Regions from separate parts of the Lysinibacillus sp. NPDC056185 genome, predicted to be linked through region 4. Evidence: riboswitches for the same ligand, from Rfam matches in the RefSeq annotation. Region 4 holds a riboswitch; each other region holds the start of a gene.
The links. Region 4 has a riboswitch for cobalamin ahead of metE (5-methyltetrahydropteroyltriglutamate--homocysteine S-methyltransferase). Riboswitches for the same ligand answer to the same signal wherever they lie in the genome.
Positions count from the first base shown of each region.

Region 1 (8,004 bases), on a different contig from region 4:
AAGTGTGTAATCTTATATGTCTTAATAGTTTCAAAGTAGCGCTCGGTTTTTAGGGAATAATAATATCTTTTCATGGGATTTTTCATTTTACAGAAAAATGACTGTTTACAATACTGCATTAATTAGCTACTATCAAGTGTGAGGATTACATAAAAGGAGACGACAATTATGTCCACACAACGTATAGAAAAAGACTTTTTAGGTGAACGTGCATTACCAAGCAATGCTTATTACGGGATTCAAACGCTTCGTGCAACTGAAAACTTCCCGATTACAGGATATACAATTCACTCTGCTCTTATTAAAGCAATGGGTATTGTAAAAAAAGCAGCTGCTATGAGTAATATGGAGGTACACCTACTTTCAACAGAAATCGGAGATGCAATTGTCGAGGCTGCACAGGAAGTTATTGACGGCGAGTGGGATGCTGAATTTATCGTTGACCCAATCCAAGGCGGTGCTGGCACATCTATTAATATGAATGCCAACGAGGTTATTGCTAACCGTGCCTTAGAGATTTTGGGCAAAGAAAAAGGGGACTACAAAACAATTAGCCCAAACAGCCATGTTAATATGTCACAATCAACAAACGATGCTTTCCCAACAGCTATTCATATCGCTGTGTTGAATTTGATAGATGAACTACTTCTTACAATGGAAAACATGCAAGCAGTGTTCCACCAAAAAGCGGAGCAATTTGCGCATGTTATTAAAATGGGTCGTACGCATTTACAAGACGCTGTACCGATTCGATTAGGGCAAGAATTTGAAGCATATTGCCGTGTGATCACTCGTGATATTGCGCGCATTCGCCAAACTCGCCCAAATTTATATGATGTAAATATGGGAGCAACAGCTGTTGGTACAGGATTAAATGCATTCCCTGACTATATTCAATCAGTTGATGTTCATCTTGCTGAAATTTCAGGATTGCCGCTTAAAGGCGCTACACACCTTGTGGATGCAACACAAAATACGGATGCTTATACAGAAGTATCAGGCGCACTAAAAATCTGTATGATTAATATGTCGAAAATCGCTAATGACCTTCGCTTAATGGCATCTGGACCACGTGCTGGATTAGGGGAAATCATTTTACCAGCTCGTCAACCTGGATCTTCTATTATGCCAGGGAAAGTAAATCCTGTTATGCCAGAGGTTCTTAATCAAGTGGCATTCCAAGTAATTGGTAATGACCATACGATTTCTTTAGCATCTGAAGCAGGACAATTAGAATTAAACGTTATGGAGCCTGTGCTTGTCTTTAACTTAATTCAATCGATTAGCATTATGAATAACGTGTTCCGAGCATTTACACAAAATTGCTTGAAGGATATTGAAGCAAACGAAGATCGCATGAAAGAATATGTGGAAAAAAGCGTTGGTGTGTTAACAGCAGTGAACCCGCATATTGGCTATGAGGTAGCTGCACGAATTGCGCGTGAAGCAATTTTATCTGGTCGTTCAATTCGTGAGCTTTGCATTGAAGAAGGCGTCCTAACAAAAGAACAATTAGATTTAATTCTAGATCCATATGAGATGACACATCCTGGTATTGCTGGATCAAGTATTATGAAATTAAAATAATTTATGGTGAAAGCACTTTGTCTAAAGCAAAGTGCTTTTACTTTTAGAGCACATCTCCATGTTTTTTGGATACTACGAAAGTACTTTTTCTTTTATATATCATTCCCCTTACAAAAGTTGGTCTTTTTTCTATGAATTTCAGGAGAATTAAACTATAATAACTACGTTGGAATAATATTATAGTTGGAGGAATTTAGTATGAGCTTACGGAAAAAAAGTATAATTTGCTTTTCTACTTTAAATGTTCTCATGGGTGTTTTATTAATTATAGACCTAGCAAATTTAACTTCATTAAAATGGCTATCCACTTTATTAACAGTAATAGGAATTACGATGACATTATCGTGTATTTTCTATGTAAAATTTAAAATTATTAAGCCTATTAAACAATTATCAGAATCTGCACAAGCAATTGCTGGTGGAAATTTAAGTACTGCTCCGATTGAAATTAATTCCAATGATGAGATATCAGACTTAGCTAAAGCGTTTTTAAAGATGAAGGAACAATTACATACGATGACACAAAATATTGCAAGTAGTTCTTCAGATTTATCTGCGAGCATTGAGGAGCTATCAGCAAGTACAAATGAAATTACAGATGCAGTGAACGAAGTTGATTCACAAATGGAGAATACGACTGATGGCCTTAAGAAAGCAGCACAATCTGCAAATGAAAGTGCTATTGCTATGCAGGAAACTGCTGATGGCATTGAACGTATTACCGTGGCAACGCAAGATGTATTTGATCATGCAAAAGAAGCAAATGACATTGCAGGCAACGGTGTGGAAATTTTACACGTGGCTAAAAATCAGATGGAATTCATTTCAACTTCTACTGAAAAAACAAGTGAATTAATGCAGCAATTATCTGGAAAAATGACAGATATCAAATCTATGACAGACATGATTACGGCTATTACAGATCAAACGAATTTGCTTGCATTAAATGCAGCGATTGAAGCGGCGCGTGCTGGAGAACATGGTAAAGGCTTTGCCGTAGTAGCGGAGGAAGTTCGAAAATTGGCAGAGCAATCTAAGCATTCGGCTATTCAAATTGTCGAGCTGGTAGTTGGCATTGAAAGCGATACAAAACAAGTAGCTACCTCTGTCGAAGAGGACTTGAAAAACGTTCAACAGGGCGTCTATGTTATTGATGAGGCTACAAAGTCATTCGGTACGATTTCTCAGCATGTTAGCAAAATGACGAACCAACTTGAGGATATTTCCGCAACAGCAGAAGAGCTTTCAAGTAGCGCGAATGAGGTTACAAACTTAGTATCGACAATCGCAAGTGGAATGGACAGTTTGTCTAATTATACAGAGGTCATTCTGCAGTCAGTAGATGAGCAAAGTGCCTCCATGCAAGCGGTCAACATGGTAGTATCACAAGATTTATGTGTACAAGCTGAAAATTTACAAAAGCTGACACAGAGATTTAGTGGACAATAATTGCAAGAAATATAGTATTCATTAAAAAAGGCTATTTTACAGGAATAAATTTTCTGCGAAATAGCCTTTTTTATTTTATATCAAGTGTATTAATTAACCGGTTTAAATAGCTTCGAAATTAAATATAAATAAGCCGAAAAAATCGGTTGTTATCGTCAAAAATCCTATGCTAATCATTAACACCATTTCTGCGATAGTAGCAACAAAATCTCTTTTATTTTCCGCGTATTTCCATTCCATAAATGCTCGTAGCATTTCAGATGTTATAAAAAAGACAATTAAGATAAACCATGTTTCAAAATACCAAGGAATTCCAAGTGTATCGTTACCAATCATATAATACGAACTAATTAAAAATAAACTCATAAATATTATTCGTACAGACCAATCTAGTTTTTTATGTCTTTCGTTAATGTGATTATAAGAAAACCATTTCTTTCTTTCAACACCTAACAGCTTTCTAATGGCAAATCCAAAAATACTAATTACTAAAACAAGCGTAATTAGAAAAAGTATAAATGTTCCAAATTCGATATTAATCAATTTTCAATCACCTCGTAGGCAAGCTCTTTTCTTAAATATTGTCGGTCATAAAATACCACCATTCTTATTGCAATAAAATTCTACATTAATTAAATGAGAAGAAGAAACACCACTTTCAGAGTATTTTCCACCAACAGTAATGATATAAGAGCGACCATCATCGTCAATTGTATATTTGTATCCTTTTTGGATCCAGTTACCACTACCATTTTCAATTTTCGAAGATAGAGAGTTCATAGCTGAAAACAACTGCCTACTTTCAGTTGTATTTGAATTTAACTGTGTATCAAAAGAGCCTTCAAAACTAATAATAGCAACCTTTGAACCTGTATGTATTTCCACTGTTTTCGGTACTGAAGTTGGAGCATACGCATCATTATTTTTTAACACGATAAATGAAGCATCTACTCTTTCTTTTAACATCTTTTTAAAATCACTTACCTCAACCCAGTATTCATCAGTAAACTTTGATATAGGTTCTATTTCAAAGTTTTCTTGATATTCTTCGTTCACTTTCTCTACAAGAGAAATATATTCCTTGTAATACTTTTCTTTTTGTTCCTGCGTTAAATTTAAAGGAGTTGGAGCTACGATTTTTTCTTTTTCTACTGTTTGTTCATCGGTCGATGGTTTGGATGATTTTACATTTTCTGTTTTTTCATTTACACACCCTGTTAAAAAGAAAATTCCCAGTAAAGCTCCTGCAAATATATATTTCTTCAATATCTTCACCTCACAAAAATGAATTAAATGACAGAATAATTAGTTATTTATTTAAACTATAACACATTTACAAATACTGGGGCAAAAAATATATGAAGTAACGAGCCTGAGGGAATGAACTTTGAAATTTCAATAGTTAAAAAACAATTTAAGCACAAGTTTCCCTTTTTGGTATAATATTGAAAGAGAGGTGGGGAATTTAATGGGTATAAATTTTAATAGTTTTCTTAAAGAAGAATTGTCAGTAATCGATATTCAAACAGCTATGGTACAAGGTGATATAACATCAAAAGAATTAACTATGTATTATTTACACAGAATTGCTAAGTATGATCAAGGCGGACAGAAAATTAATTCTATGCTTGAAATTAATCCTGAAGCGATATTTATTGCTGAAGCATTAGATGAGGAAAGACTAACAAAAGGGGCTAGAGGGCCTTTACACGGAATTCCAGTAGTTTTAAAAGATAATATCGAAACGAAAGATTTTATGCACACTAGTGCAGGCGTAATAGCATTGGAAAATTATTTAGCTAAGCAGGATGCATTTCTAGTAAAAAAGCTTCGTGAAGCAGGGGCTGTTATTTTAGGGAAAGCAAATATGACTGAATTAGCAAACGCTATGTCGAGTACGATGTGGGCGGGTTATAGTTCTCGAGGTGGCCAAACACTAAATCCTTATGGCGATCCACAACTTTATGTGGGAGGATCCAGTTCGGGGTCAGCAGTAGCGGTGGCATCGAATTTTTCTGTTTTATCAATTGGAACTGAGACAGACGCCTCGATTTTAAGTCCAGCTATTACAAATTCAGTAGTTGGCATAAAACCGACTGTTGGGCTCATTAGTAGACAGGGCATTATTCCGTTTACATACTCTCAAGACACAGCAGGGCCAATGGCTAGAACAGTAACAGATGCAGCTATTTTATTGGGCGTGTTAACAGGAGTAGATCAAGACGACGTCGCTACATATAAAAGTGAAAGAAGGTTATATAAGGATTACACCCCTTTTTTAGAGGCCACAGGATTAAATGGCGCTAGAATTGGTGTTTATAATAATGCCTCAAAAGCTTATTATGACTCAGAGGAATATGATGAAACACTTTTTAATAATGCAATTCAGGTTTTAAGAGCTCAAGGAGCCGATATTATTGAAGGCATCGAAATCCCTTCTTTTCATAGAGACTGGAAATGGGGAGTACCGCAATACGAATTAAAGCATAGTTTAAATAATTTCCTTGTAAATCTACCTTCCCACATGCCTGTGCATTCTATCTCTGAGTTAATTCAATTTAATAAACGTTCAAAAGGAAAGTCGTTAAAATATGGTCAGGATAAATTGGAATTGAGAGAGAAACTATCGAACACATTAAGAGATTCTGACTATTTAAATGCAAAATTAGAGGATTTGTATTTTTCTCAAGAACAAGGAATCGATTATACATTAAAAAAATATGAATTGGATGCGATTATCTTTCCATCATATATAGGTTCGACAATTAGTGCAAAAGCTGGTTATCCGTCTATTGCCGTCCCAGCAGGGTATATGAAAAATGGGAGACCGTTTGGCATAACTTTCGCAGGAACTGCATTTAGTGAAGATGTTCTAATAAAACTCGCATTTTCATTTGAACAAGCAACTAAACTACGAAAAGCACCGAAGTTGAGTGAGTAGTTATAAAATATCTAATTGCCTCAATTGACTTTAAAAATACTGTACTTTACTATTAACGGAAAGAAATCTGGTATTTTCCAGTTTCTTGACAACTGAATAGCTTAGAGTAATAGGTGTAAATTGCGTGCAATTTACTGAAAAGGGAAGTCGGTGCAAATCCGACACTGTCCCGCACCTGTAAATTCATAAAGTATAAAAAACGTTTCATTCTTTTAATAAACTCGATCAACAACGTTTCAATTCGTTTGTTGGTCGTTCTTTTTTTGCGTTGAAAGTGAGTGACCCAAAAGCCAGTGATTCTGAATGGCCTTGGTATGTTATAGAAGAAGTTCAAGTAGAGTTATTCAAACAATAAGCAAAAAATTCAAGTTGGGGGAAATACATAATGATAATTAAACCGACAAAAAAAGTCTTACTGTCATGGATGGAAAGTTATGTCCCTGAAAGAGATTTATTTTTTCTATCAGAAGAACATCTTAATGAAATTGACTTTACAGATGTATTGTTAATGCCCATAGATGAGTTTTATACTCACAGCACATATCAGCATTTAAATTATGTTAATTGTTATGAATACTGGAATATAAAGAACGCACAATACGTAATTATTGCTGAAAAAGGATGGATTGAGAGCAAATCGAAAGAGGACCAACAATTGATTTTAAGTTTTCAAGTGCAATGTGAAAGAGGGCTTGTACTCCCCGTTAAATTTATAAAGGAGATAGAAAAAGTACCTTCGAGTTATGTACAGAATGGGCACGTTATCATACAGCGTTCAATGTGGGAAGGTCTTGACGAATCATTTAAAGAACAGTTACTTACAACAATGGTTTATGAATGGTGGGATAAGGGAGAATGTGAGGAACCTCCAAAATCATTACCTAGTTTTCTACAGCAATTTGCTAATACTTTTGGGCATCGTCAAGGTGCAAATTGTTTAGCAGCGGTTTTGTTTGCAATTTCAAAAGGGAAACAAAAGTGGTTTATTTATGAATGGATATATCAAAAAACATTTCTTGAAAAATTAAGTCAGTATAACTTTGAAGAGGTCCTAGGTGAAGGGATACAACAAGGCGACATTGTAATTTGGAAGGATGAAAATGGTATTATTCAACATGCAGCTTATCATATTGGTGAAGAACTGTATTTTAATAAGCATGGACAAACGATGTTTAATCCTTGGAAGATACTTTCGAAAAAGCAACTATATAAAGAGTGGGAGCACCTAACACCTGTGAAAATGAGAAAGAGGATAACGAAATAATAAAAGAGTATCTACAATCCGAGTTAAAAACTAATAAGAACTGGAATATATTATGTTATTCAGACTTTACAGCAGATGCAAATGTTTGAAGAGACACATGGAAAGTTAGGTAATAAGCGAGGAAATACAGAAAAAAATCACGATAATCTAGTTATTGCAGGAGCATTATCCGTACAGGGAATGAAGGCGAATAAGTGGTATGTATAGCAAAATCCTATTACTGATTAGTTAAGTGTAATGTATTACAATTATTGGAATGTGGGAGGTGACTAGATGGAACATATATTAGTCTATAATAGTAAAGAATATAAATTACCGTATGAAACAATTCAATAAATCATTCAAACAAAGAATATATTTGTAGACGGAAAATCGTTAAATATTACATCAGTGACTGTAGATTTAGATGGTAAGGTATATATTCGCATATAATTATAAATACATAAAGGTCACATCTAACAAGGTGTGGCTTTTTATTATGCCTTAGGCGGTTGAGTATGAAATTGAAAGAGGAAAATTTAAAAGGATCACCCGGAGGATAGTGACCCTTAATAATGATTCGGAGGTGTAGGGTTAAACTAGTATTACCTTACAATAGTTATGAGCATTATATGCGGTAATGGCGGTATTAGGTATTAATAACATCTATTCATAAAACTAGTGCCGACAATAATCAGAAGAATGAATAGAACAACGATTAAAGCGAATGGGTTTCTTTCGCGACGCTCTTCGCGAATTTCTCCGCAGTATCCCATAAAATATC
Region 1 covers NZ_JBLLLQ010000019.1:50,095-58,098, forward strand. The annotation lists gene aspA (aspartate ammonia-lyase) at 169-1,587, shown strand; gene ACMZ42_RS17600 (methyl-accepting chemotaxis protein) at 1,786-3,036, shown strand; gene ACMZ42_RS17605 (DUF4181 domain-containing protein) at 3,139-3,579, opposite strand; gene ACMZ42_RS17610 (hypothetical protein) at 3,625-4,302, opposite strand; gene ACMZ42_RS17615 (amidase family protein) at 4,505-5,977, shown strand; cobalamin riboswitch at 6,081-6,291, shown strand; gene ACMZ42_RS17620 (hypothetical protein) at 6,363-7,241, shown strand; gene ACMZ42_RS17625 (hypothetical protein) at 7,323-7,448, shown strand; gene ACMZ42_RS17630 (YjcZ family sporulation protein) at 7,877-7,996, opposite strand.
Region 1: it holds a riboswitch for cobalamin, as region 4 does, so the genes downstream of both, ACMZ42_RS17620 (hypothetical protein) here and metE (5-methyltetrahydropteroyltriglutamate--homocysteine S-methyltransferase) in region 4, are expected to answer to the same signal.

Region 2 (8,004 bases), on a different contig from region 4:
ACCCATTGAACCTACCCAGAATAAATATTCCATTTCCTCGCCTGATTTTTTCAGCTCTTTCACTGTTGGAATATGAATTGTTGGATCTAGGTCACGCCAATTTTCTTTTTCTTTACGGTTTAAGCCCCAAGGGTTACCTTGACGCTCGATATTTGTCATCGCGCGTTGTGCATCAGGATTTACTTTCCCTTCAGTCATTGTTAAGTAACGACGTAAATCAATAATTTTATCGACATGTTCGTTCATAACAGGACATTGATCCTCACAGTTACGGCAAGTTGTACATGCCCAAATCTCTGATTCTGTAATAACATCGCCAATTAAAGAAGGGTTGTAGATATCTTCAATGACTGCCCCCTCAGCACCAGCTGCCATCGCTAGCTGATTCCCCTTTGTATTAGCAAAGAATTGATAAGGTACCCAAGGCTTTTGCTTTGTCTCAACAGCACCTGTAAATGTTAAATGATCACGTAGCTTCACGATTAAATCCATCGGTGATAGCATTTTTCCTGTACCTGACGCTGGACACATATTTGTACAGCGTCCGCACTCTACACAAGAATATAAATCGAGCATTTGTTTTTGTGTAAAGTCTTGAATACGTCCAACACCGATTGCTGGAATATCCTCTTCATCTTCAGCATTTTCTAATGCTTCAAAGTCGATTGGTGTTAAAGTACCTGTACGATCCAAACGGTTCATATACACATTAATCGGGCTTACAATCAAGTGGAAGTGCTTCGATTGTGGTACATACACTAAGAATGTCAAAAGAATTAGTAAGTGCGCCCACCACATTACATAGAAAACAACAGCCGCTGCTGATGCTGGTAAGAAACTAAAAATAGCGGCAATGCTAGAAGCAACTGGCTCTGTATAAGTTAGTTCTTCACCATGCCAAATTATTCCCATACCATTTGCAAGTAATGTGGATACCATTAACCCACCAATGAAAATTAGGACAAGACCATTTTTCCAGCCTCGTTTTAGACGTACTAGCTTTTCTACATAGCGTCGGTAAAATGCCCACACAACCGCCACTAAAATCATTAATACTACAAGCTCTTGGAAGAATGTAAACACACTGTAGAAAACACCAAGCGGTAAATGTGATCCAGGTGCTAACCCCTTCCAAATTAAATCAATGGCACCAAGCTGCACCATCAAAAATCCATAGAAGAACATGACGTGAATTAAACCACTCTTTGGATCTTTTAATAGCTTGTTTTGGCCAAGTACATTGACCATAAGATAACGAACTCGTTCTTTAACACTTTCATCAAACTCAACCTTTTTCCCCAATTGCACAAACTTATAGCGTGTTTTTAACAGATAGAAGAACAATCCTACTGCATAAAGCACAACCACGACTGTTAGAACAATGTTTGCAATTACTAATGGACTCATGGTTGGTCCCCCCTTTAGTTTGTCGTAAGTTTCTCTCTTTGTGGTAAATTTGCTAGCTCATACGTAAATGTACGTCATTCCATCATTATATTCCCATTCTAATAAATGAGTGAGCATTCAGTCAACATAAAACGGAAATATTTCTGATAATTTTATATTCTTACATTTTATAAGAAAAAAAGCCACCCTGAATTTTTCAGAGTGACTATTTTTCTCATTATTTTAAATACAAATATATAACTTCTCACCATAACGTGGGGTGATTTCCGTTCTAATTGAAATTATTCCGATAAAAACTGAAATTGTTCCGATAAAACGAGAAAACATTCCGATAAAAGCTAAAATTGTTCCGATAAAGTGAGATTTTGTTCCGATAAATCTCCAAAGTATTTATATAAAAGTGAATTATAGTCGGAACGGAAATCAACCCCATGTATTGCTAATGAGCGTAATTTGTCTATAAATAGCAGACTATTTTTTAAAGACATTGCCGCTTCGAATATACTCAACATCTGCGACATTCAATCTAAAATTAACAACACGTGCTGCTGCAAATAAATAGTCAGATAGACGGTTTAAATATTTTTGTACAATTGTCGGTACGTCTTCGATTTCCTTCATAAGCGTTACCATTTGACGCTCTGCTCGACGTGCTACTGTGCGAGCAATGTGTAAGGTTGCAGCTGCTGGTGCACCACCTGGGAGAATAAAGCGCTGTAACGGCGGTGCTTCATCTGACAATGCATCAATACGCGTTTCCAACACTTCAATCGGCTGCTCTGTCAGCTTAAAATGACGTTCCTTCATGACGTTAGCAAGATCGCCACCCGCATCGAAAAGCTCATGCTGAATCGTTTCTAAATCAATTAGTATATCCTTGAATAACTCACGATCTAATTCACTAACTGCCTTACCAATAAAAGAATTTAATTCATCGATGGCCCCATATGTTTCAACGCGTAAGCTATCTTTATCAACGCGTCCACCGATAAGACTTGTTTTCCCTGTATCGCCTGTTTTCGTGTAAAGCTTCATTTCTCTCATCTCCTAGAATTATTTTATCAATTTCGCCTTGGCGTAATTGCGTCCGGATTTTGAATTGTGCCCTCACAATTCATTCCCTTGAAAATCCGTGACATCCGCCGGAGGCATTATCTTCATTCAGCAGAGGTTTCTGCTGAATGAAGATAATTTTCTATTGCCTGCACAGTTGTTTCAAAAACACCTTTACCGATAATCTTACCTACATCAGTAATGGGGCCTCCGTACAGTATTTCTTCCCCTTTTTGTGTAGCTGCTATCAATAAACTATCTGTAGCAGTACCTGTCACAATTGTACCACTAAGCTCATCACGAATATTTTCCGATTGCAATGCCTTTGTTTTCGCCTCGGTAGCCGTCATCATTGCTTGGAAAAACGCTTCTTCTGATAAACAACCATTAACAATAACCCACGTATTTATAGTACCAATATGTGGTTCATCTTGTCTTTCATGTGTACGAGACACATCAACAGCATTGCCAACTCCGGCCGTAACTGCAACAAGTACGCTGCCAAAGGAAGCTTTAAATTCATTAATAGCTACAAGATTTGTTGGGACTGCTGTTAACATGACGACGGTACTTGTAGATGAAAAATGCTCTTTTAGTAAAAATCCAGCAACCTCTTTCTTTACATCACTAATGACATAATCTATTGGTACAGAGCGATTTAACAGACAATCATACCAACCGATACCCGGATTATGGACAGCTGAGGACACTGTTTTTAACGGAAACTCTGATTGAAGCTTAATATAACGATCTGTAACAGTGAAATTTTCTTTTGTAATGACAGCACGTTGCTGATGTTCAACTGAGGCTGGCATCATTGTAATTTGAGGCTTTGGAATTTCTGGATGTGCATAAGTTGCAACTCTGGCATGATAAACATCTTCGATTTGCGAAGCGATTAATACTTCATGTGGCGCCCCCAATGCTCGCATCCGACCTTCCTCCATTAGTAATAATTCATCACAATAGAGGGAGGCTAAATTCATATCATGCAGTACCATAATAACGGTCAAACCACTTTTAATTGCTTCTTTTCGCACCATATCTAAAATTTGGCGTTGATGAGCAATATCTAGATGGTTCGTTGGTTCATCTAGCAGCAATATTTCCGCGGTTTGTGCAAGAGCTTGAGCTACAAATACCCTTTGCTGTTCACCGCCCGACAAAAATTCCAACGGTGTCTGTTCATAGCGTTTTACACCAGTTTGCATCATGGCATGTTGTACTGCTTGTTCATCGCGATCAGACCAGCTTGAAAAGAAGCCTGTTTGATGTGGATAACGCCCAAGTGATACTGCCTCCCGTACACTGTTTGAAAAGGCATTAGCGTGTAATTGTGGAAGCACCGCCATTTTTTTTGCTAATGCACGAGCATTGTAAGAGCTACTATTTTTGCCATCTACTAATATAGTGCCTGCAGTTGCTGGTAGTATGCCACTTATTACTTTTAACAGTGTGGATTTCCCGCTACCATTCGGCCCTAAAATCCCTAGTATTTTGCCTTTTTCAACGGAAAAACTTATATCGTGGACGATCGGTACGTCTTCATAGCCGCCGGAAAGATGTTCAACAACAATCATGCCCGTACCCCCTTGCCTCTACGTTGCTTATAAAAAATATAGGAAAAAACGGGTGCCCCAATAAATGCAGTAATAACACCAATCGGTAGCTCTCTTGGCATAATAATTGTTCGTGCTATTAAATCACAAATAATCAGCAAAGTTGCCCCATTTAAAAATGATAATGGCAATAAATGACGGTGATCAGAACCCCAAACCATTCTCGTCATATGAGGAACAACTAAACCAACAAAGCCAATCGTTCCAGAAACAGCTACCGCAGCTCCCGTCAACATGGATCCACCCACTAAAATAATATATTTACTGCGCTTAACATTGACACCTAAATGCTGCGCGCGTTCTTCACCATATAACAGAACATTTAACTCGCGTCTTTGTGTCCAAAGCATAATTGAGCCAATTATGACAAACGGAATAATCATCTGAACATATGGCCAACCACGCATCGATACTGAGCCTAGCAACCATCCGATTACTTGGCGTAGCTCTTCACCAGACAATGCAATCATTAATGAAATCAAAGAACCTAAAAATGAACTAAATATAACCCCTGTTAATATAAGAGTTTCCATTTTTAGCGAGCGGTCTACTATTCTAGCAAAGCCCATAACAGCTACCATCGTTAATATGGCACCTATCATACTAAAGGTCGGCAATGTAAAATGGCCTACTACAGGTATTGATATACTAAAAAAAATTGTCATAACTGCGCCAACTGATGCACCAGAGGAAACACCTAATGTATAAGGATCAGCCAAAGGATTTTTTAATAAGCCCTGAAAAGCTGCCCCTGCAATTGCAAGTGACGCCCCTACAAGCCCTGCCAGCAGGACTCGGGGTAATCGAATTTTCCATAAAATATTGGCGGCTGTTTCATCAGCCGCCTTATTCCACAACACTTCTAGTGGAATATGAACTGAGCCTATCGCCACACCACACCAGATGCTAATGGTTAGAAGCGTAATTGCTGTTACATAGGCTACAATTGTTTTACTCATTTAAACGCCTCAGGGTAGACAGCTTTTGCTAGTTCCTCAAGACCATCTGCTAATCGAGGACCTTGACGACTTATCATATTTTCATCTACTTGTACTATGGCTTTATTTTTTACGGCAGAGATTGTCTCAAAGCCTGCACGTTGTGGAATTTTCGTTAAAATTTCAGGTACATAATTATATGCCACAACAATGACATCTGGATTTTTCGCGATAATTTTTTCAGCATCGATTTGATACCAGTCATTTACATCTGCTGCCACATTTTCAGCCTGAATCATTCCTAGCATTTCATTCATAAATGTACCTTTACCGGCTGTATAAATCTGTGGCTCATCAGACGATTCTACAAAGACTTTCTTCGGCTCAACACCGTCAAGTTTTGTTTCAACTTCTTTAACTTTTGCCTTCATATTTGCAACAATTTTTTTAGCTTCTTCTAGTTTTCCTGTTGCACGACCAAGCTGTTCAATCGTTGTGTAAGTTTCATTAAAGTTTTTTGCATCCGCTACAACAAATACTTTCACACCTGCCGCCTCAAGCTGTTCAATGGCTCCTTTTGAATAACTCATACCTGACGCATGCGTAAAAACGATATCTGGCGATAAAGCAATAATTTTTTCAATATTATAATCCATACCGCCAACCTTTTCTTTTTTAGTAACCTCTGGTGGATAATCGTCATTATCAGTCACGCCAACTATTTCATTATTTAAGCCAAGGCCAAATAATATTTCTGTGTTACTCGGAATGAGTGAGACAATTTTTTCAGGAGGTGCCTCTAGCGTAATATCCTTGCCAGTAGCATCCTTTATCGTCATTGGGAATGTTGCTTGATCTACTTTTGCAGTCTCTTGTTGCTCAGAAGATGACGGCTTTTCATTTGTCGCCTCTTTTGTATTACATGCAGCAAGTAAGCCCATAGCTAAAAATGCTGATAACCCTATTTTCCAAATTTTCTTCATGTGAATCCTCCTTAGTCTATTTGTGCTTATAGTTTTTATTGTTTTTCTGATTGATCGATACATTTTAGTTTTTGATCGCCTAACATTGTGGGGTTATCGTCAACATCGCGAACTTCCAGCCAACATTTTGAATTTATCACCCAACTTTTTGAGTTTATCGCCTAACATTGTGAATTTATCGCCCATGTTTTCAAATTTATCGACATTCATCTTCCAAAACAAATACCCCTCATCATAAAATAATGAGGGGGTCAAATTTGCACAAAAATACATATACAAAATCCACCATCCTATCCTCGTAGGCTACAACGTGTTTTCTATAAAGGCAGGTCTCCTGGCTCGTGCTCCATACGCTTTTTCAAGCCTTCCCGAAATTTTCAGTGGCGTAGATTGAAAAAACTCACACATACAGTGGCGGGACCGCATCGGAATTACACCGATTTCCCTTTTCACTTTACTTAAGTAAAGAACCTTTATAATATTCAGTTGATTGTATTATACATGAAAATGAAAGAAGTCGCCTCCATTCGAGACGACTTCTAAACAAATCAATATACTAAAAGAAGTTAAACGATATCTGAAAAATACTGTACCGTTTTCATTGGTGCACCCATTTCTCGCAATGCCCATGTGTGCTCTAAATAAATATCTGCTAGCTTCTCATATTTGACGCCGAATCTTTGTGCCCACTCGACTGCTACCACACTTTCATATAAATGCGCCATTTTCTCTGCGACCTTTTTTGCTTCAAACGTTTTTGTTGCATCATCTAAACGGCTAAATGTTTGCAAAGTTGATTCTAGTTTTGCTAATTGATCCACGACAATTTCAACTAATGGACTGGCAACTAGTTTTTCTAGACGTTCTTCCATGACACGAACAAACATTTCGTGCGCATGAAACTTATCAACTAAACGAATAAGCTCTAATGCTAAAATATTCGCAGTCCCTTCCCACACAGTAAGTACCTGTGCATCTCTTAATAACCGAGGTGTAACAAAATCTTCAATATAGCCGTTTCCGCCATGTAATTCAATGGCTTCACTAGCATAATGTACAGCTTGCTCTGCAGTTTCTTTTTTCATGATAGCAATATACAAGCGGTTTAAAATAATGTCTTCTTTATTCCCCTGCCCACTAGTTACTTTGTCGTACAGCTGAATAAGATCAAAAACCGTGGCAACTTCTACATGAAGCTTGGCAGCGAATTTCCCTAGTGTATCCTGAATCATAGGATATTGCGTTAAAGGTTTACCAAAGGCATGACGATTTGTCACATAATGCTTCGCCTCTAAATATCCGCGGCGCATAATGCCGATAGAAGCAACCGCATTGCAAATTCTTGATAAATTAAGCGCCTCGAGCATATAATAAATTCCTTTATTCGGATCACCAACAACATATGCTAGCGCACCATCAAATTCCACCTCACCAGAAGGCACTGCTCTAACGCCAAGTTTATCCTTTAAACGCCGAATGCGGAGATTATTAACTGTGCCATCCTCATTTCGCCACGGAACTGCAAATAATGTTAAGCCCTTTGAGCCTACCTGAGCCCCTTTCATGCGCGCCAATACCATAGTTACTCCACACATTCCTGCGTTTGATGCAAAATATTTTTCCCCATATAAGCGATACTGATTGCCGTCCTGTCTTGCCTCCACAACATTCGCCCCAACATCAGAGCCACCTTGACGCTCCGTTAAAAATGTAGCCCCCTCATATAGCTCTGTATCTCCTGTTGCACAAACATGTGGTAAAAAGCGCTCCTTTACCTCATCACTCGCATAATGATCAAGGAGATAAGCCGTTGCCATTGTTAAAGTAACAGGACAGTAAAAGCCTGGCTCAGCATGTGATAGTATATAGCCTTGAGCAAAGCTATACACATAATTGCCCTTCCTACCTAATTGCGGAATATCCTTATGCACATAGCCAACTATGCCGGTATTGTACGTTTCTTCTATTGTTTTTTTATAGCCATCATTAACCCAAACCTCTGAC
Region 2 covers NZ_JBLLLQ010000005.1:145,198-153,201, reverse strand. The annotation lists gene ACMZ42_RS07395 (heterodisulfide reductase-related iron-sulfur binding cluster) at 1-1,407, opposite strand, end outside; gene ACMZ42_RS07390 (cob(I)yrinic acid a,c-diamide adenosyltransferase) at 1,879-2,442, opposite strand; gene ACMZ42_RS07385 (adenosylcobinamide amidohydrolase) at 2,565-4,040, opposite strand; gene ACMZ42_RS07380 (FecCD family ABC transporter permease) at 4,037-5,038, opposite strand; gene ACMZ42_RS07375 (ABC transporter substrate-binding protein) at 5,035-6,000, opposite strand; cobalamin riboswitch at 6,307-6,490, opposite strand; gene ACMZ42_RS07370 (acyl-CoA dehydrogenase family protein) at 6,567-8,004, opposite strand, start outside.
Region 2: it holds a riboswitch for cobalamin, as region 4 does, so the genes downstream of both, ACMZ42_RS07375 (ABC transporter substrate-binding protein) here and metE (5-methyltetrahydropteroyltriglutamate--homocysteine S-methyltransferase) in region 4, are expected to answer to the same signal.

Region 3 (8,004 bases), on a different contig from region 4:
TGCTCGAATTGGATAGGCCTCATTTAATCCTTCAACATCGTCTTCCTCTGTCGGAACATTAACTAAGTCTTCTTTTAGAAAAAGCTCCATGGATGCAGTAACACCTGGAATCCCAGTTAAATCAAATTTCAGTGTCGTTGGTTCATTCACTGAAAATGTAAAATAATCTTTGTCACCTAGATGATCTTCAGAAAGTAGGGTATAGTTTTTCCCGGCTGTACTGAATGGGAATTTTTCAATCTTCTCCATATGTTCCATATCTAATGCATCAATTGGTAATTTTTTAGTCGTTTGAGCCGTGAAGACGTAGTTAGAATCACCCTTTGAGCTATAGCTGCCATTTTGATCTTTAACTCCAATAAGAAGGGTTCCTTTTTGATCTGCATTATATAGGTATCCTTCTTGCTTGCCTACGCGAACATCATTGACGTTAATTGGTTCTACTTCTTCTTTTTGACCTTCAGGGTAGAAGTATAAATCAAATGCATAATCGTATTTGTTTGCACCTTTTAATGTCAGTTGAGCATACTCATTTGCGTCTAGATCAACCTTGTACCATTTCTTTTCGTCCGGTAACTTGAATTCTCCTTTTTCGGTATTTAAGGTATCTTTTTTAAGAACTTTTGCGTTTTTCAAGCGCTCTTCTTTTGTTTCAGAATACTGTTTTGGTAGATTGTTAATATTAAACTGTAATGCTTTCACAGGATCTACTAGGCCATGTCCATATGTAAGATCATAGCCCTTGTCACCTAAATCCTTTGCGGTCATTTCGAGAATAGCTTCTATTTCATAAGGCTTTAAATCTGGATATTTTGATTTTAGTAGGGATGCCACACCTGCAACCACGGGAGATGCCATCGACGTTCCACTAATTTTTGCAAATGATGAGCCTTTTTTCTCATCATAAACTGTACTGTATATATCTTCACCTGGAGCTACAAGGTCAACTGATGGACCATAGTTTGAATAGCTTGATAGTTTGTTTCTTTCATTCGTAGATCCTACACTAATAACGCCTTCGAATGAAGCAGGGAAGGAGTATTCATCTGTCGATTCATTACCAGCAGCTGCTACAACGGTAATGCCTTTATCAATCGCTTTTTGAACAGCTTCCTTCACTAATGGAGATTCTCCATAGCCGCCAAGGCTCATATTGATAACATCTGCGTCTTGCTCAATCGCGTAAAGGATTCCTTGTGCTATGAAGTAATCGGTAGTACCTTCCTTTCCGTTAAATACATCAATTGGAAGAATCTTAGCGTTTGGATTAATCCCATGGCCTCCAATCCCATTATCTTTTGCTGCACCAACAATTCCAGCCACATGTGTTCCGTGGTCGTTTGGATAAGGATTATTGGCAGGGGCTGCTGCATTATATGGCGGTAACACTTGAGATTTTAAATCTGGATGCTTAAAATCCACACCACCATCGATAACGGCTACTTTTACATCATTGTTGCCAGCTAATTCTAGTGCTTTATCAATTTGAAGAAGGTTCAAATGATACATATCCTGTTTCTTTGGATCTACCTCTGTACCGAAGGAATAATACATATAGCTTGGGGATACATTTTTAACCCCTTTTTGCTTCGCATAAAATGAAACTGCTTTTTCTAAATCTGTTCCTTTGTTTAGTTGGATAACATCGTATCCTAATGAAGGAATAGAGCGGATCACTTTTGCGCCAATTTTTTTGTGTGCATTCTTATCAAGACCGGAATGTTTGACGATAATAGTATCCTGACTAATCCATTCTTTTTGATTCTTAGATGATTGTTCCTTATTGCTAGCTATTTTCACTAACTCTTGGTTCTTTGCTGTTTTTTGTGGTGCTTCAGCAAAGGCAGAAGTAGCAGGAACCATTAGTGCTGCGGATGCAACTAAAGCTACTGATTTTTTCTTCCAGTTTTTCAACTGTATTCCCTCCTTGGGTGTTCCAAATATTTGTGACATCTATACTATTACGAATGAACGATAGAAAAGTTTCGTAATAAGTATATATTTTTCCAAAAGTACCATTCTATATTTTACCACGTTCCTCGTTATAAAAATATGTAGAAGGGAAGTCAAAAATCCTCAAAGGACCATAGGGTACATCCTACTCGATTTGTGCGTTTGGAGTAGTAGCGTGGATTCTACTACAATTGAAAAGTACCAAATATGGACAAATTATCTTAAAGCCGCTCAATAAGTCTGTGTAAATCTTTCTTCGAACGAGGCATTTTCATGTTTTTCTCAAATAACTTTTTCTTTTGTAAGGCAACGGCCATTTCAAAGACCCATGGGCGTTCAAGATGGGCTCTTTCAAGCAAATCCTCTTGGAAGAACATTGCAACTGGATCCCCATTGTAAATAATTCTCCCAGCTTCCATCACGATGATTTGATCAGCCCATTCATAAGCTAAGGGGATATCATGCGTTGCCAATAATATTGTTCGTTCCCCGTTTTCTAACATAGCTAAATACTGTAAAACTTGTGCACTATAATAATTATCTAGTCCAGCTGTCGGTTCATCTAATAATAAAACGGAAGGTTCCATTGCAAGTACGCCTGCCATTGCGACACGTTTTTTCTGACCAACACTTAAAAAATGGATCGGTTTATCTAGCAATGCTTCGACTTCGGTTTGAGCGACAGCCCACGCAATTTTTTCTTCAATTTTTACAGTTGTCCAGCCAAGATTCAAAGGACCAAATGCAATATCTTGCTTAACTGTGCCGGAAAAAAGTTGGTTGTCTGCATCCTGAAAAACAATGCCAACCTGTTGGCGTAATTCTTTTAATGCTTTTCTACTATAGTTCAGTTCATTGCCACAAAAGGAGATACTTCCAGCGGTAGGCTTCAAAATACCATTTAAATGCTGAAATAACGTTGATTTCCCGGCTCCATTATGACCAAGTAAAGCGATTTTTTTCCCCTTTGGAATTTGAAGTGAAATATCTGTTAAGGCATGAGTTCCATCTGCATAAGCGTAGGATAAATGTGTTAAATCAAAGTATAAATCTGTCATCAGAAAAAACCTCCATAAATGATGAGGAGTATAAAAATAGCAGCAATACCTACCCAATTTTTCGTGTTATAGGGAACATCATCTTGCCAATAGACCGTTTCGCCACCACGTGCTTCCATCGCATTGTTTAGCTCACGACTGCGTTGAAACATCTCGACAAATAAAGCTGCAATTAGCATTGATACCGAACGAAGCCACTGCATAGGGGAGCTGTATCCCAGACGAGCCTGTTGGGCAAGATGAATTTTTTGCATACTATCTATAAAGATAAAAATAAAACGATACGTTAGCTCTACTAACTCTACAAATAGAGTTGGGAGTCGCCATTGTCGTAAGACGTAACAAATAGATTGGACTGATGTTGTGAGAATTAAAAAATACAAACAGCTAATGCTGCCAAGGACGATGAAAAAAAGCTGCTGCGCTGTTACTAGGCTTGCACTGCCGACAAAAATTGTCCAATTATGAAGTGAAAATGACCAAATGTTTGAAGGAAGCCTGTTTGTTGCAGGAGCGATAGAAATTAAAATGGATACTAAACTTGATAGTAAAAAAAATCCAGGTAGCAACAATAACTTTGCGTAATATTTAGTAGGGATTTTTGCGCCTAAAATGATAAAAGCACTCATCACAATAAATGTAATGAGTGAAATTCGTTCATCTCTCATGATAAGCGACAATAAAAGCAGTCCAAGGGATAACGTCATTTTTTCTAGCGGATGAACAGACGCTAGTTTATTCAAATAAGCATACTTATCAATGAGTAACATCGCGTTTAACCTTCTTTATGTTTGCCGCGCATTAAGCCGATGAAATACCCGATGAAACCAGCACCGATAGCAGCTTGTAGTGCGAATAATAAGCTTTCAATTTCACCACTCGGTGGTTCCCATAAGCTTTCAAACCATGGCTCGTAGCTAGCATCTATTTCACTAATCGCTGCTTCCGCTTCGCCATCAGCCCCTTCGAATTCAGCACCTTTTTGAATAAACAGGGGAACGATTGCTAACAACACAACAATGGCGATGAGCAGTAAGTTTTTTTTCATTTTAGTGAGCCTCCTTTGCAGAGAACACACGTAGAGCTTTTAGTTCACTCACATTGTATTTTTTCAGAAAGTTCATAACGATCACTGTTAAAATTCCTTCACTAACAGCAAGAGGAATTTGTGTTAAAGCAAAAATACCAGCAAATTTAGTGAATGAAGCCATAAAGCCTCCGACCTCAGAAGGGAAGGCAAGAGCTAATTGGACAGAAGTGACAATATATGTACCTAAGTCACCAAGCATTGCTGCTAAAAAGACAGCAATGGAAAAGGATAGTCCCAATTTTTGTGAGCCCTTAAATACATAGTAGGCGATAATAGGACCCATAATTGCCATAGAAAAAGTGTTTGCCCCTAATGTTGTAAGCCCACCATGCGCTAACAGTAAAGATTGGAATAATAATACGATTGTCCCGATAACACTCATCGCTAATGGTCCAAAAAGAACTGTTCCAAGCCCAACACCTGTAGGATGCGAGCAACTTCCTGTTACAGAAGGGATTTTTAAGGCAGAAAGTACAAAGGCAAAGGCACCCGAAAGCCCTAATATCATTTTTGTTTCAGGATTTTCATCAATGGTTTTACGAATAGAACGTAATCCTAAAATAATAAATGGAATCGAAATGACCCACCAAAAAATCGCCCATTCGATTGGCAAAAAGCCCTCCATTATATGCATCGCAAATGCACGATTTGGTACGAATAAAAATGCCAATAAAAAATAACTAAGCTTCCAACCTGAAAATTTCAAAAATCACTCCTCCTTACATTAAAATTTTTAGAAAAAGTATGCGAAAAAAAGCACTTCTCCGATAGTGGAAAAGTGCATAGCTAAAAAAGCAAATAAAATTCTAATCTGCTAAGCCGCACACCCATCCTCGTAGGTTGAAACGATCACATATTTTTCGGCAGGTCTCCTGGCTTTAGTTCAACGTTTTATAGGCCTTCCCATCCTTTGGACAGTGACATTATCTATAAAACTCCCTAATACAGTGGCGGGACCGCGCCGGACTTAAACCGGCTTCCCTTTTAAGCGAAATGCTGAACATTTCACACCGAAAAAAAGATGAAGTTGTGAGATTTCACGACAAAGTGTAACACGAATTTCCATATATATGCTATCCCTTTTGTGAAAAAATTTTAAATTGGGTGTCTATGTCGAAAATTTAGATAAATAGAAAATGGATGTCGCATTTTTCTATGGAATTTTAAAAAAATTGTCACAAATTAAGAAAGAAATATTGAAATTTTAAAAAAATAAGCTATGATAGAAACAGTTTTCAATTACAAAAAAACCATATAATTCATATAAAACATCCATAAGTGCTTGAATATTCAAGATAATAGGGAAATCGGTGAAAGTCCGATACAGCCCCCGCTACTGTAATAGCTGATGAAATCGCGGATGCCACTAGTGAAAACTTAGGAAGGCGCGAAAGTAAAAGGAAGCTTAAGTCAGGAAACCTGCTTATGTGATGATGCAAGCAAACTTTTCGGAGGGAGAAGTTGAAGCGAAAGCGAGTACCAGTATATATTCGTTTTTATTTGGCTTCTACTAAACCTTTACTCTTCGTCTAGAGTAAAGGTTTTTCTTTTTCCTAAAAGCAAATGAGGGGAGAACGACTATGACAACTTGGAATTTAGAGGGGATGAAAACACATCTTTTTATTTGCAATGGTAGTAGCTGTATGAAAAAAGATGCTGAGGACATTACACAGGCAATTCGTGATGAAATACAGTTACTGGAGCTTGATAAGGAAATACATACAACAAGGACCCGCTGTAATGGCAGGTGTAAGGATGCTTGTGTTGTCATTGCATATCCTCAGGGCAATTGGTACCGAGTGCCAACGAAGGAGCATGCGAGAGTGCTTGTACAAGATTTAAATCATGAAGCGTTACATAATGAGCATGTTTTTACATTGCGTGAAGGTTCGTTGCAGCGTACAGCACAAACAACAGCCATTAAAGGTATTGAAAAGGTGAAAGAGGGGTAACAAAATGGCGCAAAAAGGTAAGATTTTCGTAGTTGGCTTTGGCCCTGGAGACTTTAAACATATTACGACTCGTGCTGTGGAGGCACTACAACAAAGTCATATGATTATAGGCTATAAAACTTATGTTGAACTGATTCAGGATTTAGTTAGTGCAAAGTCGATTATTAGTACTGGTATGACAGAGGAAGTTTCACGTGCACAAGAAGCGGTGCGTCAAGCAGAGGCTGGAAGTATCGTATCGGTCATTTCCAGTGGGGATGCCGGGGTTTATGGAATGGCAGGATTAGTGTATGAGGTATTAATCGAGCTAGGCTGGACAGAAGCAACTGGTATCGAGGTAGAAATTGTTCCAGGTATTTCAGCTATTAATTCATGTGCCAGTTTACTAGGTGCTCCCATTATGCATGACGCCTGTACCATTAGTTTAAGTGACCACTTAACACCTTGGAATTTAATTGCAAAACGAGTAGAAGCAGCAGCAATGGCGGATTTTGTTATTGCTCTTTATAACCCGAAAAGTGGACGTCGTACGAGACAAATTGTAGAGGCACAACGAATTTTATTGGAATATCGTTCTCCAGATACGCCGGTTGGACTTGTGAAAAGCGCGTATCGTGACCGTCAGGAGATTACGATGACTACTTTAGCAGAAATGCTTGAACATGATATAGGTATGTTAACAACGGTTATTATCGGTAATTCAACAACATTCTTTTACGACAATAAAATGATTACGCCACGTGGTTATCAGCGTAAATATACACTTGGTGAGGAAAAACAACCGTTACGACCACATCAACGACTTAAAGAAGAAAATGAACCATGGGCGATGAATCAAGAAACAGGAGCAGCACGTAATGATTTTGCGACAGATCCTAATGCCAATCGTATTAAGCCCAGTTTAGCCATAACACCACAACAAAAGCCTAAAAAATCGTCACTTGAAATGGCGACAGCTGCTCTTACTATGGTAAAGGGAACAAGCGCGGTGAAAGTAACACCTAAGCGTGTTCAACAAAAAATCGAATCTATTTTTGAATTAGCGGTTAGTCCTGGGGTTGCCAATAAGTTCTTTAGTCCTCAACAAATGATGACGTTGGCTGAGGTAGTTGGTGAGGAAGGAACGATGGAGTATACACCAGACCATCAAATTCATTTGAAAGTTCCAACGTCCGAGCCTGAAGAGGTTACCGCAAAGCTTCGTGAAGTTGGCTTTTTACTAGCACCAATTGGTGACGTGCTATCGTTAAAGGCTTGTGACTTCTGTTATGGAGAAAAGTTCGATTCGATTCCATATGCGGAAGAAATTCAAGAAAAGCTTGGTGGTATGTCGTTACCGAAAACATTAAATATCGGCTTTAACGGCTGTGGTATGGCATGTTATCGAGCAGTATTTGATGATATTGGCATTGTTTATCGTAAAAGTAAATTTGATGTTTTTATTGGTGCCAAGCCGGTTGGTCGGACAGCACATGCTGCTCAGCCAGTTGTTGAGGGATTAGAGCCTGAACAGCTCATCCCACTTATTACCGATATTATCGAAGAATATAAAGCAAATGCACATCCAAATGAACGTTTGTTTAAATACTTCAAGCGTGTGAAAAAGATATTACATTTTACGTATCAGGATATGTCTTCAAAAATAAAAGTAGAGCCCGCTCCATGCGGCGACTAGTGAGGAGTAATAAGATGAAAGCAATTTTATTTGTCGGCCACGGGAGCCGTTTAGAAGCAGGGAATGACGAGGTACGCACGTTTATCGAGCAAATGACACCTCGTATTGATGATAGCTTTTTAGTAGAAACATGTTTTTTAGAGTTCGCTTCGCCGAACATTGAAGAAGGTATTACGAACTGTGTGAAGAAGGGTGCTACAGAGGTACATGTTATTCCGATTATCCTTCTTCATGCTGGACATTCAAAAATGCATATTCCAGCAGAAATCGAACATG
Region 3 covers NZ_JBLLLQ010000009.1:84,577-92,580, forward strand. The annotation lists gene ACMZ42_RS11405 (S8 family peptidase) at 1-1,914, opposite strand, end outside; gene ACMZ42_RS11410 (energy-coupling factor ABC transporter ATP-binding protein) at 2,175-3,011, opposite strand; gene cbiQ (cobalt ECF transporter T component CbiQ) at 3,011-3,781, opposite strand; gene ACMZ42_RS11420 (energy-coupling factor ABC transporter substrate-binding protein) at 3,787-4,059, opposite strand; gene ACMZ42_RS11425 (energy-coupling factor ABC transporter permease) at 4,061-4,807, opposite strand; cobalamin riboswitch at 4,946-5,131, opposite strand; cobalamin riboswitch at 5,361-5,543, shown strand; gene ACMZ42_RS11430 ((2Fe-2S) ferredoxin domain-containing protein) at 5,682-6,053, shown strand; gene cobJ (precorrin-3B C(17)-methyltransferase) at 6,058-7,728, shown strand; gene ACMZ42_RS11440 (sirohydrochlorin chelatase) at 7,743-8,004, shown strand, end outside.
Region 3: it holds a riboswitch for cobalamin, as region 4 does, so the genes downstream of both, ACMZ42_RS11425 (energy-coupling factor ABC transporter permease) here and metE (5-methyltetrahydropteroyltriglutamate--homocysteine S-methyltransferase) in region 4, are expected to answer to the same signal.

Region 4 (8,004 bases):
CCGCAGCTACCATATGTGTCAGTGCTGCAACTGTTTCTGTTTCCTTCCTTGTTTTTAAACCACAGTCAGGATTCACCCAAAATTGATTTTTTGATAAAACCTGTAAGCTATCCTGCATAATACTCAGCATCTCTTCTTCGCTCGGTACACGTGGACTATGAATATCATAAACGCCTAGCCCAATTCCTTTTTCATACGGATTGACTTGCAGAGAAGAAATCAGCTCGCCATGGCTACGTGACGTTTCAATTGAAATAACATCAGCATCCAATGCACTAATTGGCTCGATAAAATCATTAAACTCACAATAGCACATATGTGTATGAATTTGTGTTTGATCCTTCACACTAGATGTAGCAAGTTTAAAAGCATTCACCGTCCACTCTAAGTAAGCTCCCCAATTTTCTTCACACAGTGGCAAGCCCTCTCGTAATGCTGGTTCATCAACCTGAATAATTGAAATACCCGCAGCTTCTAGCGCTTCCACCTCTTTTCGAAGTGCCAAAGCAATTTGATAGGATACATCCTCCCGTGAAATATCATCCCGTACAAAGGACCAATTTAAAATTGTCACAGGACCTGTTAGCATTCCCTTTACATAGCGATTCGTTTGGCTTTGGGCATAGGCTGTTTCTTTAACTGTCATCGGTGCTTCCCATGCAACGTCACCATAAATAATTGGTGGCTTCACACAGCGAGAGCCATATGATACAACCCATGCTTTCTCCGTAAATGCAAAACCAGTAAGTTTTTCCCCGAAATATTCAACCATATCTGTGCGCTCAAATTCACCGTGTACCAAAACGTCGATATCTAATTCCTCTTGAATAGTGATCCAACGTTTTGTCTCTTGTTCGACAAACGCTGCATAATCCTCATCAGATAGTTGTTTCTTTCGCCATGCACTTCGTGTACGTTTGACTTCGTCTGATTGCGGAAAGCTCCCAATTGTTGTCGTTGGGAACAGCGGTAATTGCAAGGCTTGTTGTTGAACCTTTTGACGTGTTTTAAATTCACTCTGGCGTTCAAAATCTTGTGCTGACACTGCTTTAATGGCTTGTTGAATACTTCTATTTTGACGAGCCGGGTGATTTTTCAACGCTTCAATCGCCCTCATACTTTCAGATGTTTTTTGATTTGAGGGGCTTCCTGTGCCTTGTAAGTATTTTGTTATTTCATTGATCTCAACTAATTTTTCATCTGCAAAAGAAAGGGCATTTTTTAGAACTGGATCGAGCTTTGTTTCGAGAGTAGTTGTAATTGGAACATGCTGTAAGTTACACGAAGATTGAATCCATATTTCTTTAGCACCACTTAGCTGTTCAATAGCTTTAATAGTTGAGCTAGCCTCTGCTAGATTGGAGCGCCAAATATCTCGTCCATTTATAATACCGGCCGCTAATACTTTATCTTGTGGGAAGCCAAATTGACGTAATGCCTCCATATTTTCGCCATAGCCATGCACAAAGTCTAACCCAATTCCTTGAACCGGAAGTGTCACAATTGACTCGTATGCCGATAATGACTCAAAATATGTTTGTAGCATAATGTTAACCTCGGGTACTGATGCAACTAATTGTCTATAAATTTCTTGAACAAGTTTAACCTCCGCTTCATCTAGTGTTGTGGCAAGAGCAGGCTCCTCTAATTGAATCCACTCTACACCAGCATCCACTAACTCCTTTAAGACCTGCGTATAAAGTGGTAGTAATGCTAAAATAAATGTAATCTGCGATAGTTTGTCATAGCCTTTTGTTAATTTACAAAATGTATATGGGCCAATCAATGTAGGTTTTGCTGTAATACCAAACGCTTCCTTAGCCTCTAAAAAGTCTGCCAATATTTTATTTTCTGTTAATTGTAAAGGTTGTCCCTCATATTCTGGCACAATATAATGATAGTTTGTATTAAACCATTTTGTCATTTCACTAGCCACGGCTTTTTTACTACCACGAGCTACCCCATAGTAAGTTTGTAAATCAACTTTGTCTCCCTGCCAATCAAAGCGCTTTGGAACTAAGCCAAACATCATTGCCGTATCCAACATTCTGTCATAGAGTGTGAAATCTCCGACAGTTATCATGTCTATGCCGAGACGAATCTGCTTGTTTATTCGAGCTAGGCGAATATCCTTTAAATGCTGTAAAAACTCATCCTCTGAAAGCTCCTTTTTCCAAAATGCCTCTAAAGCCTTTTTCCATTCACGATCTTCTCCGATATACGGATAACCAACTGTAGTACTTGTATACGTCATGTTTATCTCTCCTATCAATCAAAATAAAAAAAAGCCACCCTCCTTTTTTGGAAAATGGCTGTCATTGCATATCAAAATTAGCTATCAAGAAACAATACGAAATTCTTTCAAAATATCGCATGATTTATTGTCGCACAGGGCCGATATGGTCACATCTCACCACCTATTTCCACGTAGGTATTTGGTGTGTACTAGATATTGGCAGGTCTCCTGGCTTCTCATCAACACGCCTCACAGCCTTCCCAGTTTCCCAGTGGCAATTGTGATTTGCTCCGATTTACAGTTGCGGGACAGCGTCGGATTTACACCGACTTCCCTTTTAAGCCAAACTTTCATTCGGCACCAACTCTTACACAATATTTAATTATGTTTTACTATAACATATATTTTTCTGAAAAGTAGATTTATTTTCAGATTTGTTTGATTCTTCATACTGCTATTATTCCGAACATATGGAATCATCGAAGACTAGCAGCCCCGCTACCAAAACAAACTTGTAAATAGTGGGATATTCTGTTATTTTATAGTTAGTTATCCAACTAACTAATAACAAAGGAGGTGTAAACAAATGGCAAAACCTACTGGTATTGAAAAGTCAGATTTATTAATGGCTGCCAAGCAAAGTTTAGTAGAAAAAGGGATTGAGAAATTCACCTTAAAGGCTGTTGCTGAGCAAGCTGGGGTGACACAAGGAACTATTTATTATCATTTCAAATCAAAAGAGCAAATCATTCTAGAAATTGTCCAAGACATCTGTGAAAATTCCTGGAATGAGATTCTGATGACTGATCGAGAAATGATTCAATCTGCACTTTTCTCTGCAAAAAGTCGATATGAAAATGATGCGTTTTATCATAAATTATTTTTCACCTTAATCGTTTTCGGCTTTACGAACCCAACTATTAGACAGCAAATTGGACAAATTTTAGCGGCTGAAAATGAACATTTATGTAACATTTTAAATAAATTATGGGATACATCACCAATTGATGGCGTGTCGATGGAAACTTGGAGCATTTTTTTCAACGCCCTTATTGATGGCTTAGCTTTACAAGTGATGATGAGGGACGATTTCGATGTAGATGTCTTCTATCAGCAATTAGAAAAAATCCTTCAGACATTGCATCGTCTAGAAAATAATTAGAGGAGGAAAACTATGCGATTCTTTTTATGCTGGGGTTTTGGGATTTGGCTTGTAGCAAGTGCCGTATTTCGATTTGTAGGGCACTACTTTTTTACCCTTGAAGAACCTTTCCTCATGATAGCTACTTACATTTTAGCTATTCCAATCGTTTGGATAGCGACAATACCTATTTATTCTTTGAAAAAGACAAAAGGTACAGAACGGTTACTGGCTGCTATTTGTATCGTATTACCTGGAATGCTCATCGATGCAGTCGTATTGTTAGTTTTCGACAATATTTTCCCGAATTTATCGGCTGACTTAGATCGATATTTCGCCTCATGGCTATTATGGGCTTACTCCCTAATTCTCATTACTGGTTTTACAAATGCTTCATTCGTGAAAAAGAATACTATTCATTCATCAAATTAAAGGATTTTACATTATTATCCTAGAAGTAAGTAATGATTAGAATTAAAGGAGGAGAAAAAATGATTATAGGCTTACATCACGTTCAAATAACAATACCAAAAGGTGAAGAAGAAAAAGGAAGACATTTTTACTGTCAAGTATTAGGACTAAAAGAAATTGAAAAGCCTGATTCGCTGAAAGGACGAGGTGGATTTTGGTTACAGGTCGGCAATAGAGCGGTACATGTAGGTACAGAGGATGGCTTTGATAGATTAACGACGAAGGCTCATATTGCCTATCAAGTTGAAAATATCGAACATTGGAAGAAGGTACTAGCCGAACATCATATAGAAATTTTCGATTCAGTTCCTATTCCTCATTTTGAACGCTTTGAATTTAGAGATCCATTCGGTAATAGAGTTGAGATGATTCAAGAAATCTAAAAGAAAACAGTTGAATAGAAGTTATTTTCTATTCAACTGGCATGTCTTCCAACTTTTTAATTTTGCCGGGGTACTTTTACATTTTATCGCCCAACTTTTGAATTTTATCGACTAACTTTCACGTTTTATCACCTAACTTCTGAATTTTATCGACATCCTCCTTCTTTCGATACTAAAAAACACTTCAGCCAACTGAAACATTTGTAATACAACTGTAAATTAAGGCGATGAAGCCTTTTATATCAGGTGTTTACAGCAATTTCCCATCCACCGTGGTAACAATTACCTCAAAGAAGCCCTACTTTTTCATGCTACGATTAATTCCAGTGACAAACCAAATCAGGATTAATCCTAACAATAGCTTCAGGAGGAAATAACAACATGAATAAACGATTTTTATCAACAACATTAGCATTGACGATAGGTTTTAGCACAGTGGGGATGGTACAACCAACTGTTCAACCTATAGAAGTAGAGGCTGCAACAACAAATGCCCTGAATAACTCACAAGCAGTTAATACGAAAGCGGATCAACTAATTCAAGCTGGAAAAAGCTTAATTGGTAAGGCGACATATAGTAATACAGAATACAAGGCTACATATCCTTATAAATTCTCTTGCGCATCATTTATTATGTACATTTTCGAGAAAAATGGTGTTGACCTTGCAACTTATAATGAAGATTATATGATACAGCAAGGAACAGCTGTTAATAGAAATCAATTACAAAAAGGTGATTTACTATTCTTTAAGAGTAAAAAAACTGGGACAGACCCTGACCACGTTGGTATGTATATCGGGGACAATAAAATGATTCACATGGCTGATTCCCAACAGAATATTGTTATTTCTGATTTAAATAGTAAGCCATATTATACAGATAATTATGTAGGTGCCCGCAGAGTTTTACCTACATTACTCTCAGCTAATCCTGCAACAAAAGGCGATAAAATCGTTGAAAACGCTTATAACTATAAAGATAAAGTAACTATGGGTACAACAATTAGTGAGCAGAGTCTACGTTTTACCGGGCCTGGGTTTGTAGAATATGTTTATCGTAAGAGTGGCGTAAACCTTGGTACTACAACCTTAAAGGAACAAATGAATCTGGGATCGACGGTTTCACGTGCTAATTTAAAGAAAGGTGATTTAATTTTCTTTAATAGTGTCGCTGGCTCTCAAACACCTTCACTTGTAGCCATTTATGCTGGGGACCAACGAATAATGATTCCAAGTTCAAGTGGTATTACGACAAGAGTACTGTTCGTTGACTATTATAAAGAGCATTATATTACTGCAAAACGTGTTACGTCAGATAACTCAACTGCAGCTCCGGCTCCAAATCCAGCCCCTAGCACGCCTTCTACTTCTGCTGATAAAATCATCTCTACTGCCTCAAATTTGAGTAGTAAAGCAAAGTTTGGTTATTCGTATGACGAAAGCTCACTTACGTTTACGAGCGCAGGATTTACTTACTATGTTTTTAAACAGCATGGGATTGATTTAAAAGATAAATTAGCAAGTAGACAAGCATTAGTTGGGACTAAAGTGGAAAAAGCACAGTTACAAAAAGGAGATCTGATCTTCTTCTCTACTAACAATGGAGGAAAAGATATTACACAAACAGGCATCTATCTTGGTAATAATCAGTTTATTAGTATGACATCTAATAATGTTGTAAAACAAAGCCTAACTTCAACATGGGCAAATCAAAACTATGTAACAGCTCGTCGTGTTTTATAATATAAATACAAAGAAAAAGAAGTATTCTTCTATTGAGAATACTTCTTTTTCTAGCTTATTTTTTATTTTTTAACTGATTCGCAAATTCTATCATAGATTTGCTAGACATTGGACCTTTAATAAGTACAATGGTTTCATTATCGAGCTTATGCTTTAGTACATCTAAAACGCCTGAAACATCTTTAAACATATGAACATCTGCCTTGGTGCCTTCCTTCAACGCTTGATTCGCAATATTTTCTGCTCTATTGCCAATAGTAATAAGCGTATCAACATTTCTTTTCGCGACCATTGTGCCAATCTCTCGATGATATTTTTCTTCGAAATTTCCTAACCTCTTAATATCACCTAAAATAAGAATTACTTTCTTCCCTTTTCCTATAGTATCTAAAACCTTTAGTGCCGCTTCAACAGAAGTCGGGTTATTTGTCCAAGTATCATCTACGATAGTACATTCACCTATGCCCGTAGAAAATTCTAAGTGTCTTGCCATCGCTTTGAACGTTTTTAATTGCGAAATTGCGACAGCCATGGAAAGTCCCATTTCCTTTATGGCAGCTATAGCCGCTAATGCATTATATACCTGGTGTTCTCCGTATCCTGGAACAAATAAATTGTATTTGTTATTTGACACTTTTAGTACAAATTTCATGCCGCCTTTTGTGAATTGTATATTCGTAGCTTGATAATCTGCCTTTTCGTTGACGCCAAAGGTAATAATCTTTCCTTTAAATTTATTTAGGGGGATTTTTTTAATGTTTTCATCATCACCATTAATGATTAACGTGCCATCTTTTCTTATTCCTTCTACAATTTCTGCCTTTGCTTTGATATAACCATCAAGATTATTGCATCCATCTAAATGATGGACACCAATATTCGTAATAATACCAATCGTAGGCTGATAGATCATACATTGGTGTTTAATATTCCCTATATTCCCCAATCCTAATTCAAAGATAGCTGCTTTTGTATTCTGATCGATTCCAGTCAAGTACGGTAAGGATTGCCGTGGCTCATTTTTACTGCTGACAGATGCTTGAACATTCCATTCCTTACTAGCTATGTGTTTAATCATTTCTTTCGTTGTCGTTTTACCACATGTTCCGGTTAAAGCAACGACTGGTATTTGAAATAGATTTCTGTAATGCCCCATGAATTTCCAATAGGCATGCAAAATACTTTTGACGCGTATAACGGCCGTATTCTTCAGCGCATTTTTCAATTCCTCTGAAGATTTATCAGAAATGACTAGAGATGGTCCCTTTCGATCTATTTCTTGCCAGTTAATTTGATCACTTTTACTAACAAACATAAGTGTATGATTTTGAGTCAGATCATGTCGGTTATAATAAATTGCATGTTTAACAGACCAGTGTTCAGAACCGCTTAATAATTCTCCTTGTAATAATTTTCTTATATCGCTCACACTTATATGTTGCAAGTTAACTACGCCCCCTTTCTATATAGTATATTTCTGAATAAATGAGTATCATAGTTTATGCATTTCAAGCAATTGACTATAAATATGCTCATTCTAGTAAATGATGAAAAATAACATTTATTTAGGTGAAATCTATTCGGAAGTAGATGATTTTTTTATTTTTAAATCATCTGCCAACTTAGAAACTTCTTTACTATACATATCTCCTTTAATGAAAAGAACCGTATTTTCATCTACAATATCTTCTAACAATTTATAGACGCGTGTACTATTTTTAAAAATATACACAGGTGAACTCATTCCTGCCTCAATGGCATGAAGCGCCATAATACTTGCATGTTCCCCTATCGTAATAAGTACATCGACCCCAATTTCACTAATTAATTCTCCCGCTTGTTCGTGAATGATATATCCCCAAGACCCTAAATCTGTTATCGTCCCAATAACGGCAATCGTTTTCTTGCCTTCTCCGAGCGCTTTCAAAACTTTTAATCCTGCCTCCAAAGAAGTAGTCGTAATATTCCATGTATCATCTAGTAATATGGAATTATTAATGCCTTTAAACACCTGAAGCTGCTTATTCAAT
Region 4 covers NZ_JBLLLQ010000001.1:62,060-70,063, forward strand. The annotation lists gene metE (5-methyltetrahydropteroyltriglutamate--homocysteine S-methyltransferase) at 1-2,254, opposite strand, end outside; cobalamin riboswitch at 2,437-2,616, opposite strand; gene ACMZ42_RS00325 (TetR/AcrR family transcriptional regulator) at 2,823-3,398, shown strand; gene ACMZ42_RS00330 (DUF5367 domain-containing protein) at 3,411-3,809, shown strand; gene ACMZ42_RS00335 (VOC family protein) at 3,869-4,231, shown strand; gene ACMZ42_RS00340 (C40 family peptidase) at 4,613-5,974, shown strand; gene ACMZ42_RS00345 (UDP-N-acetylmuramoyl-tripeptide--D-alanyl-D-alanine ligase) at 6,030-7,418, opposite strand; gene ACMZ42_RS00350 (UDP-N-acetylmuramoyl-tripeptide--D-alanyl-D-alanine ligase) at 7,551-8,004, opposite strand, start outside.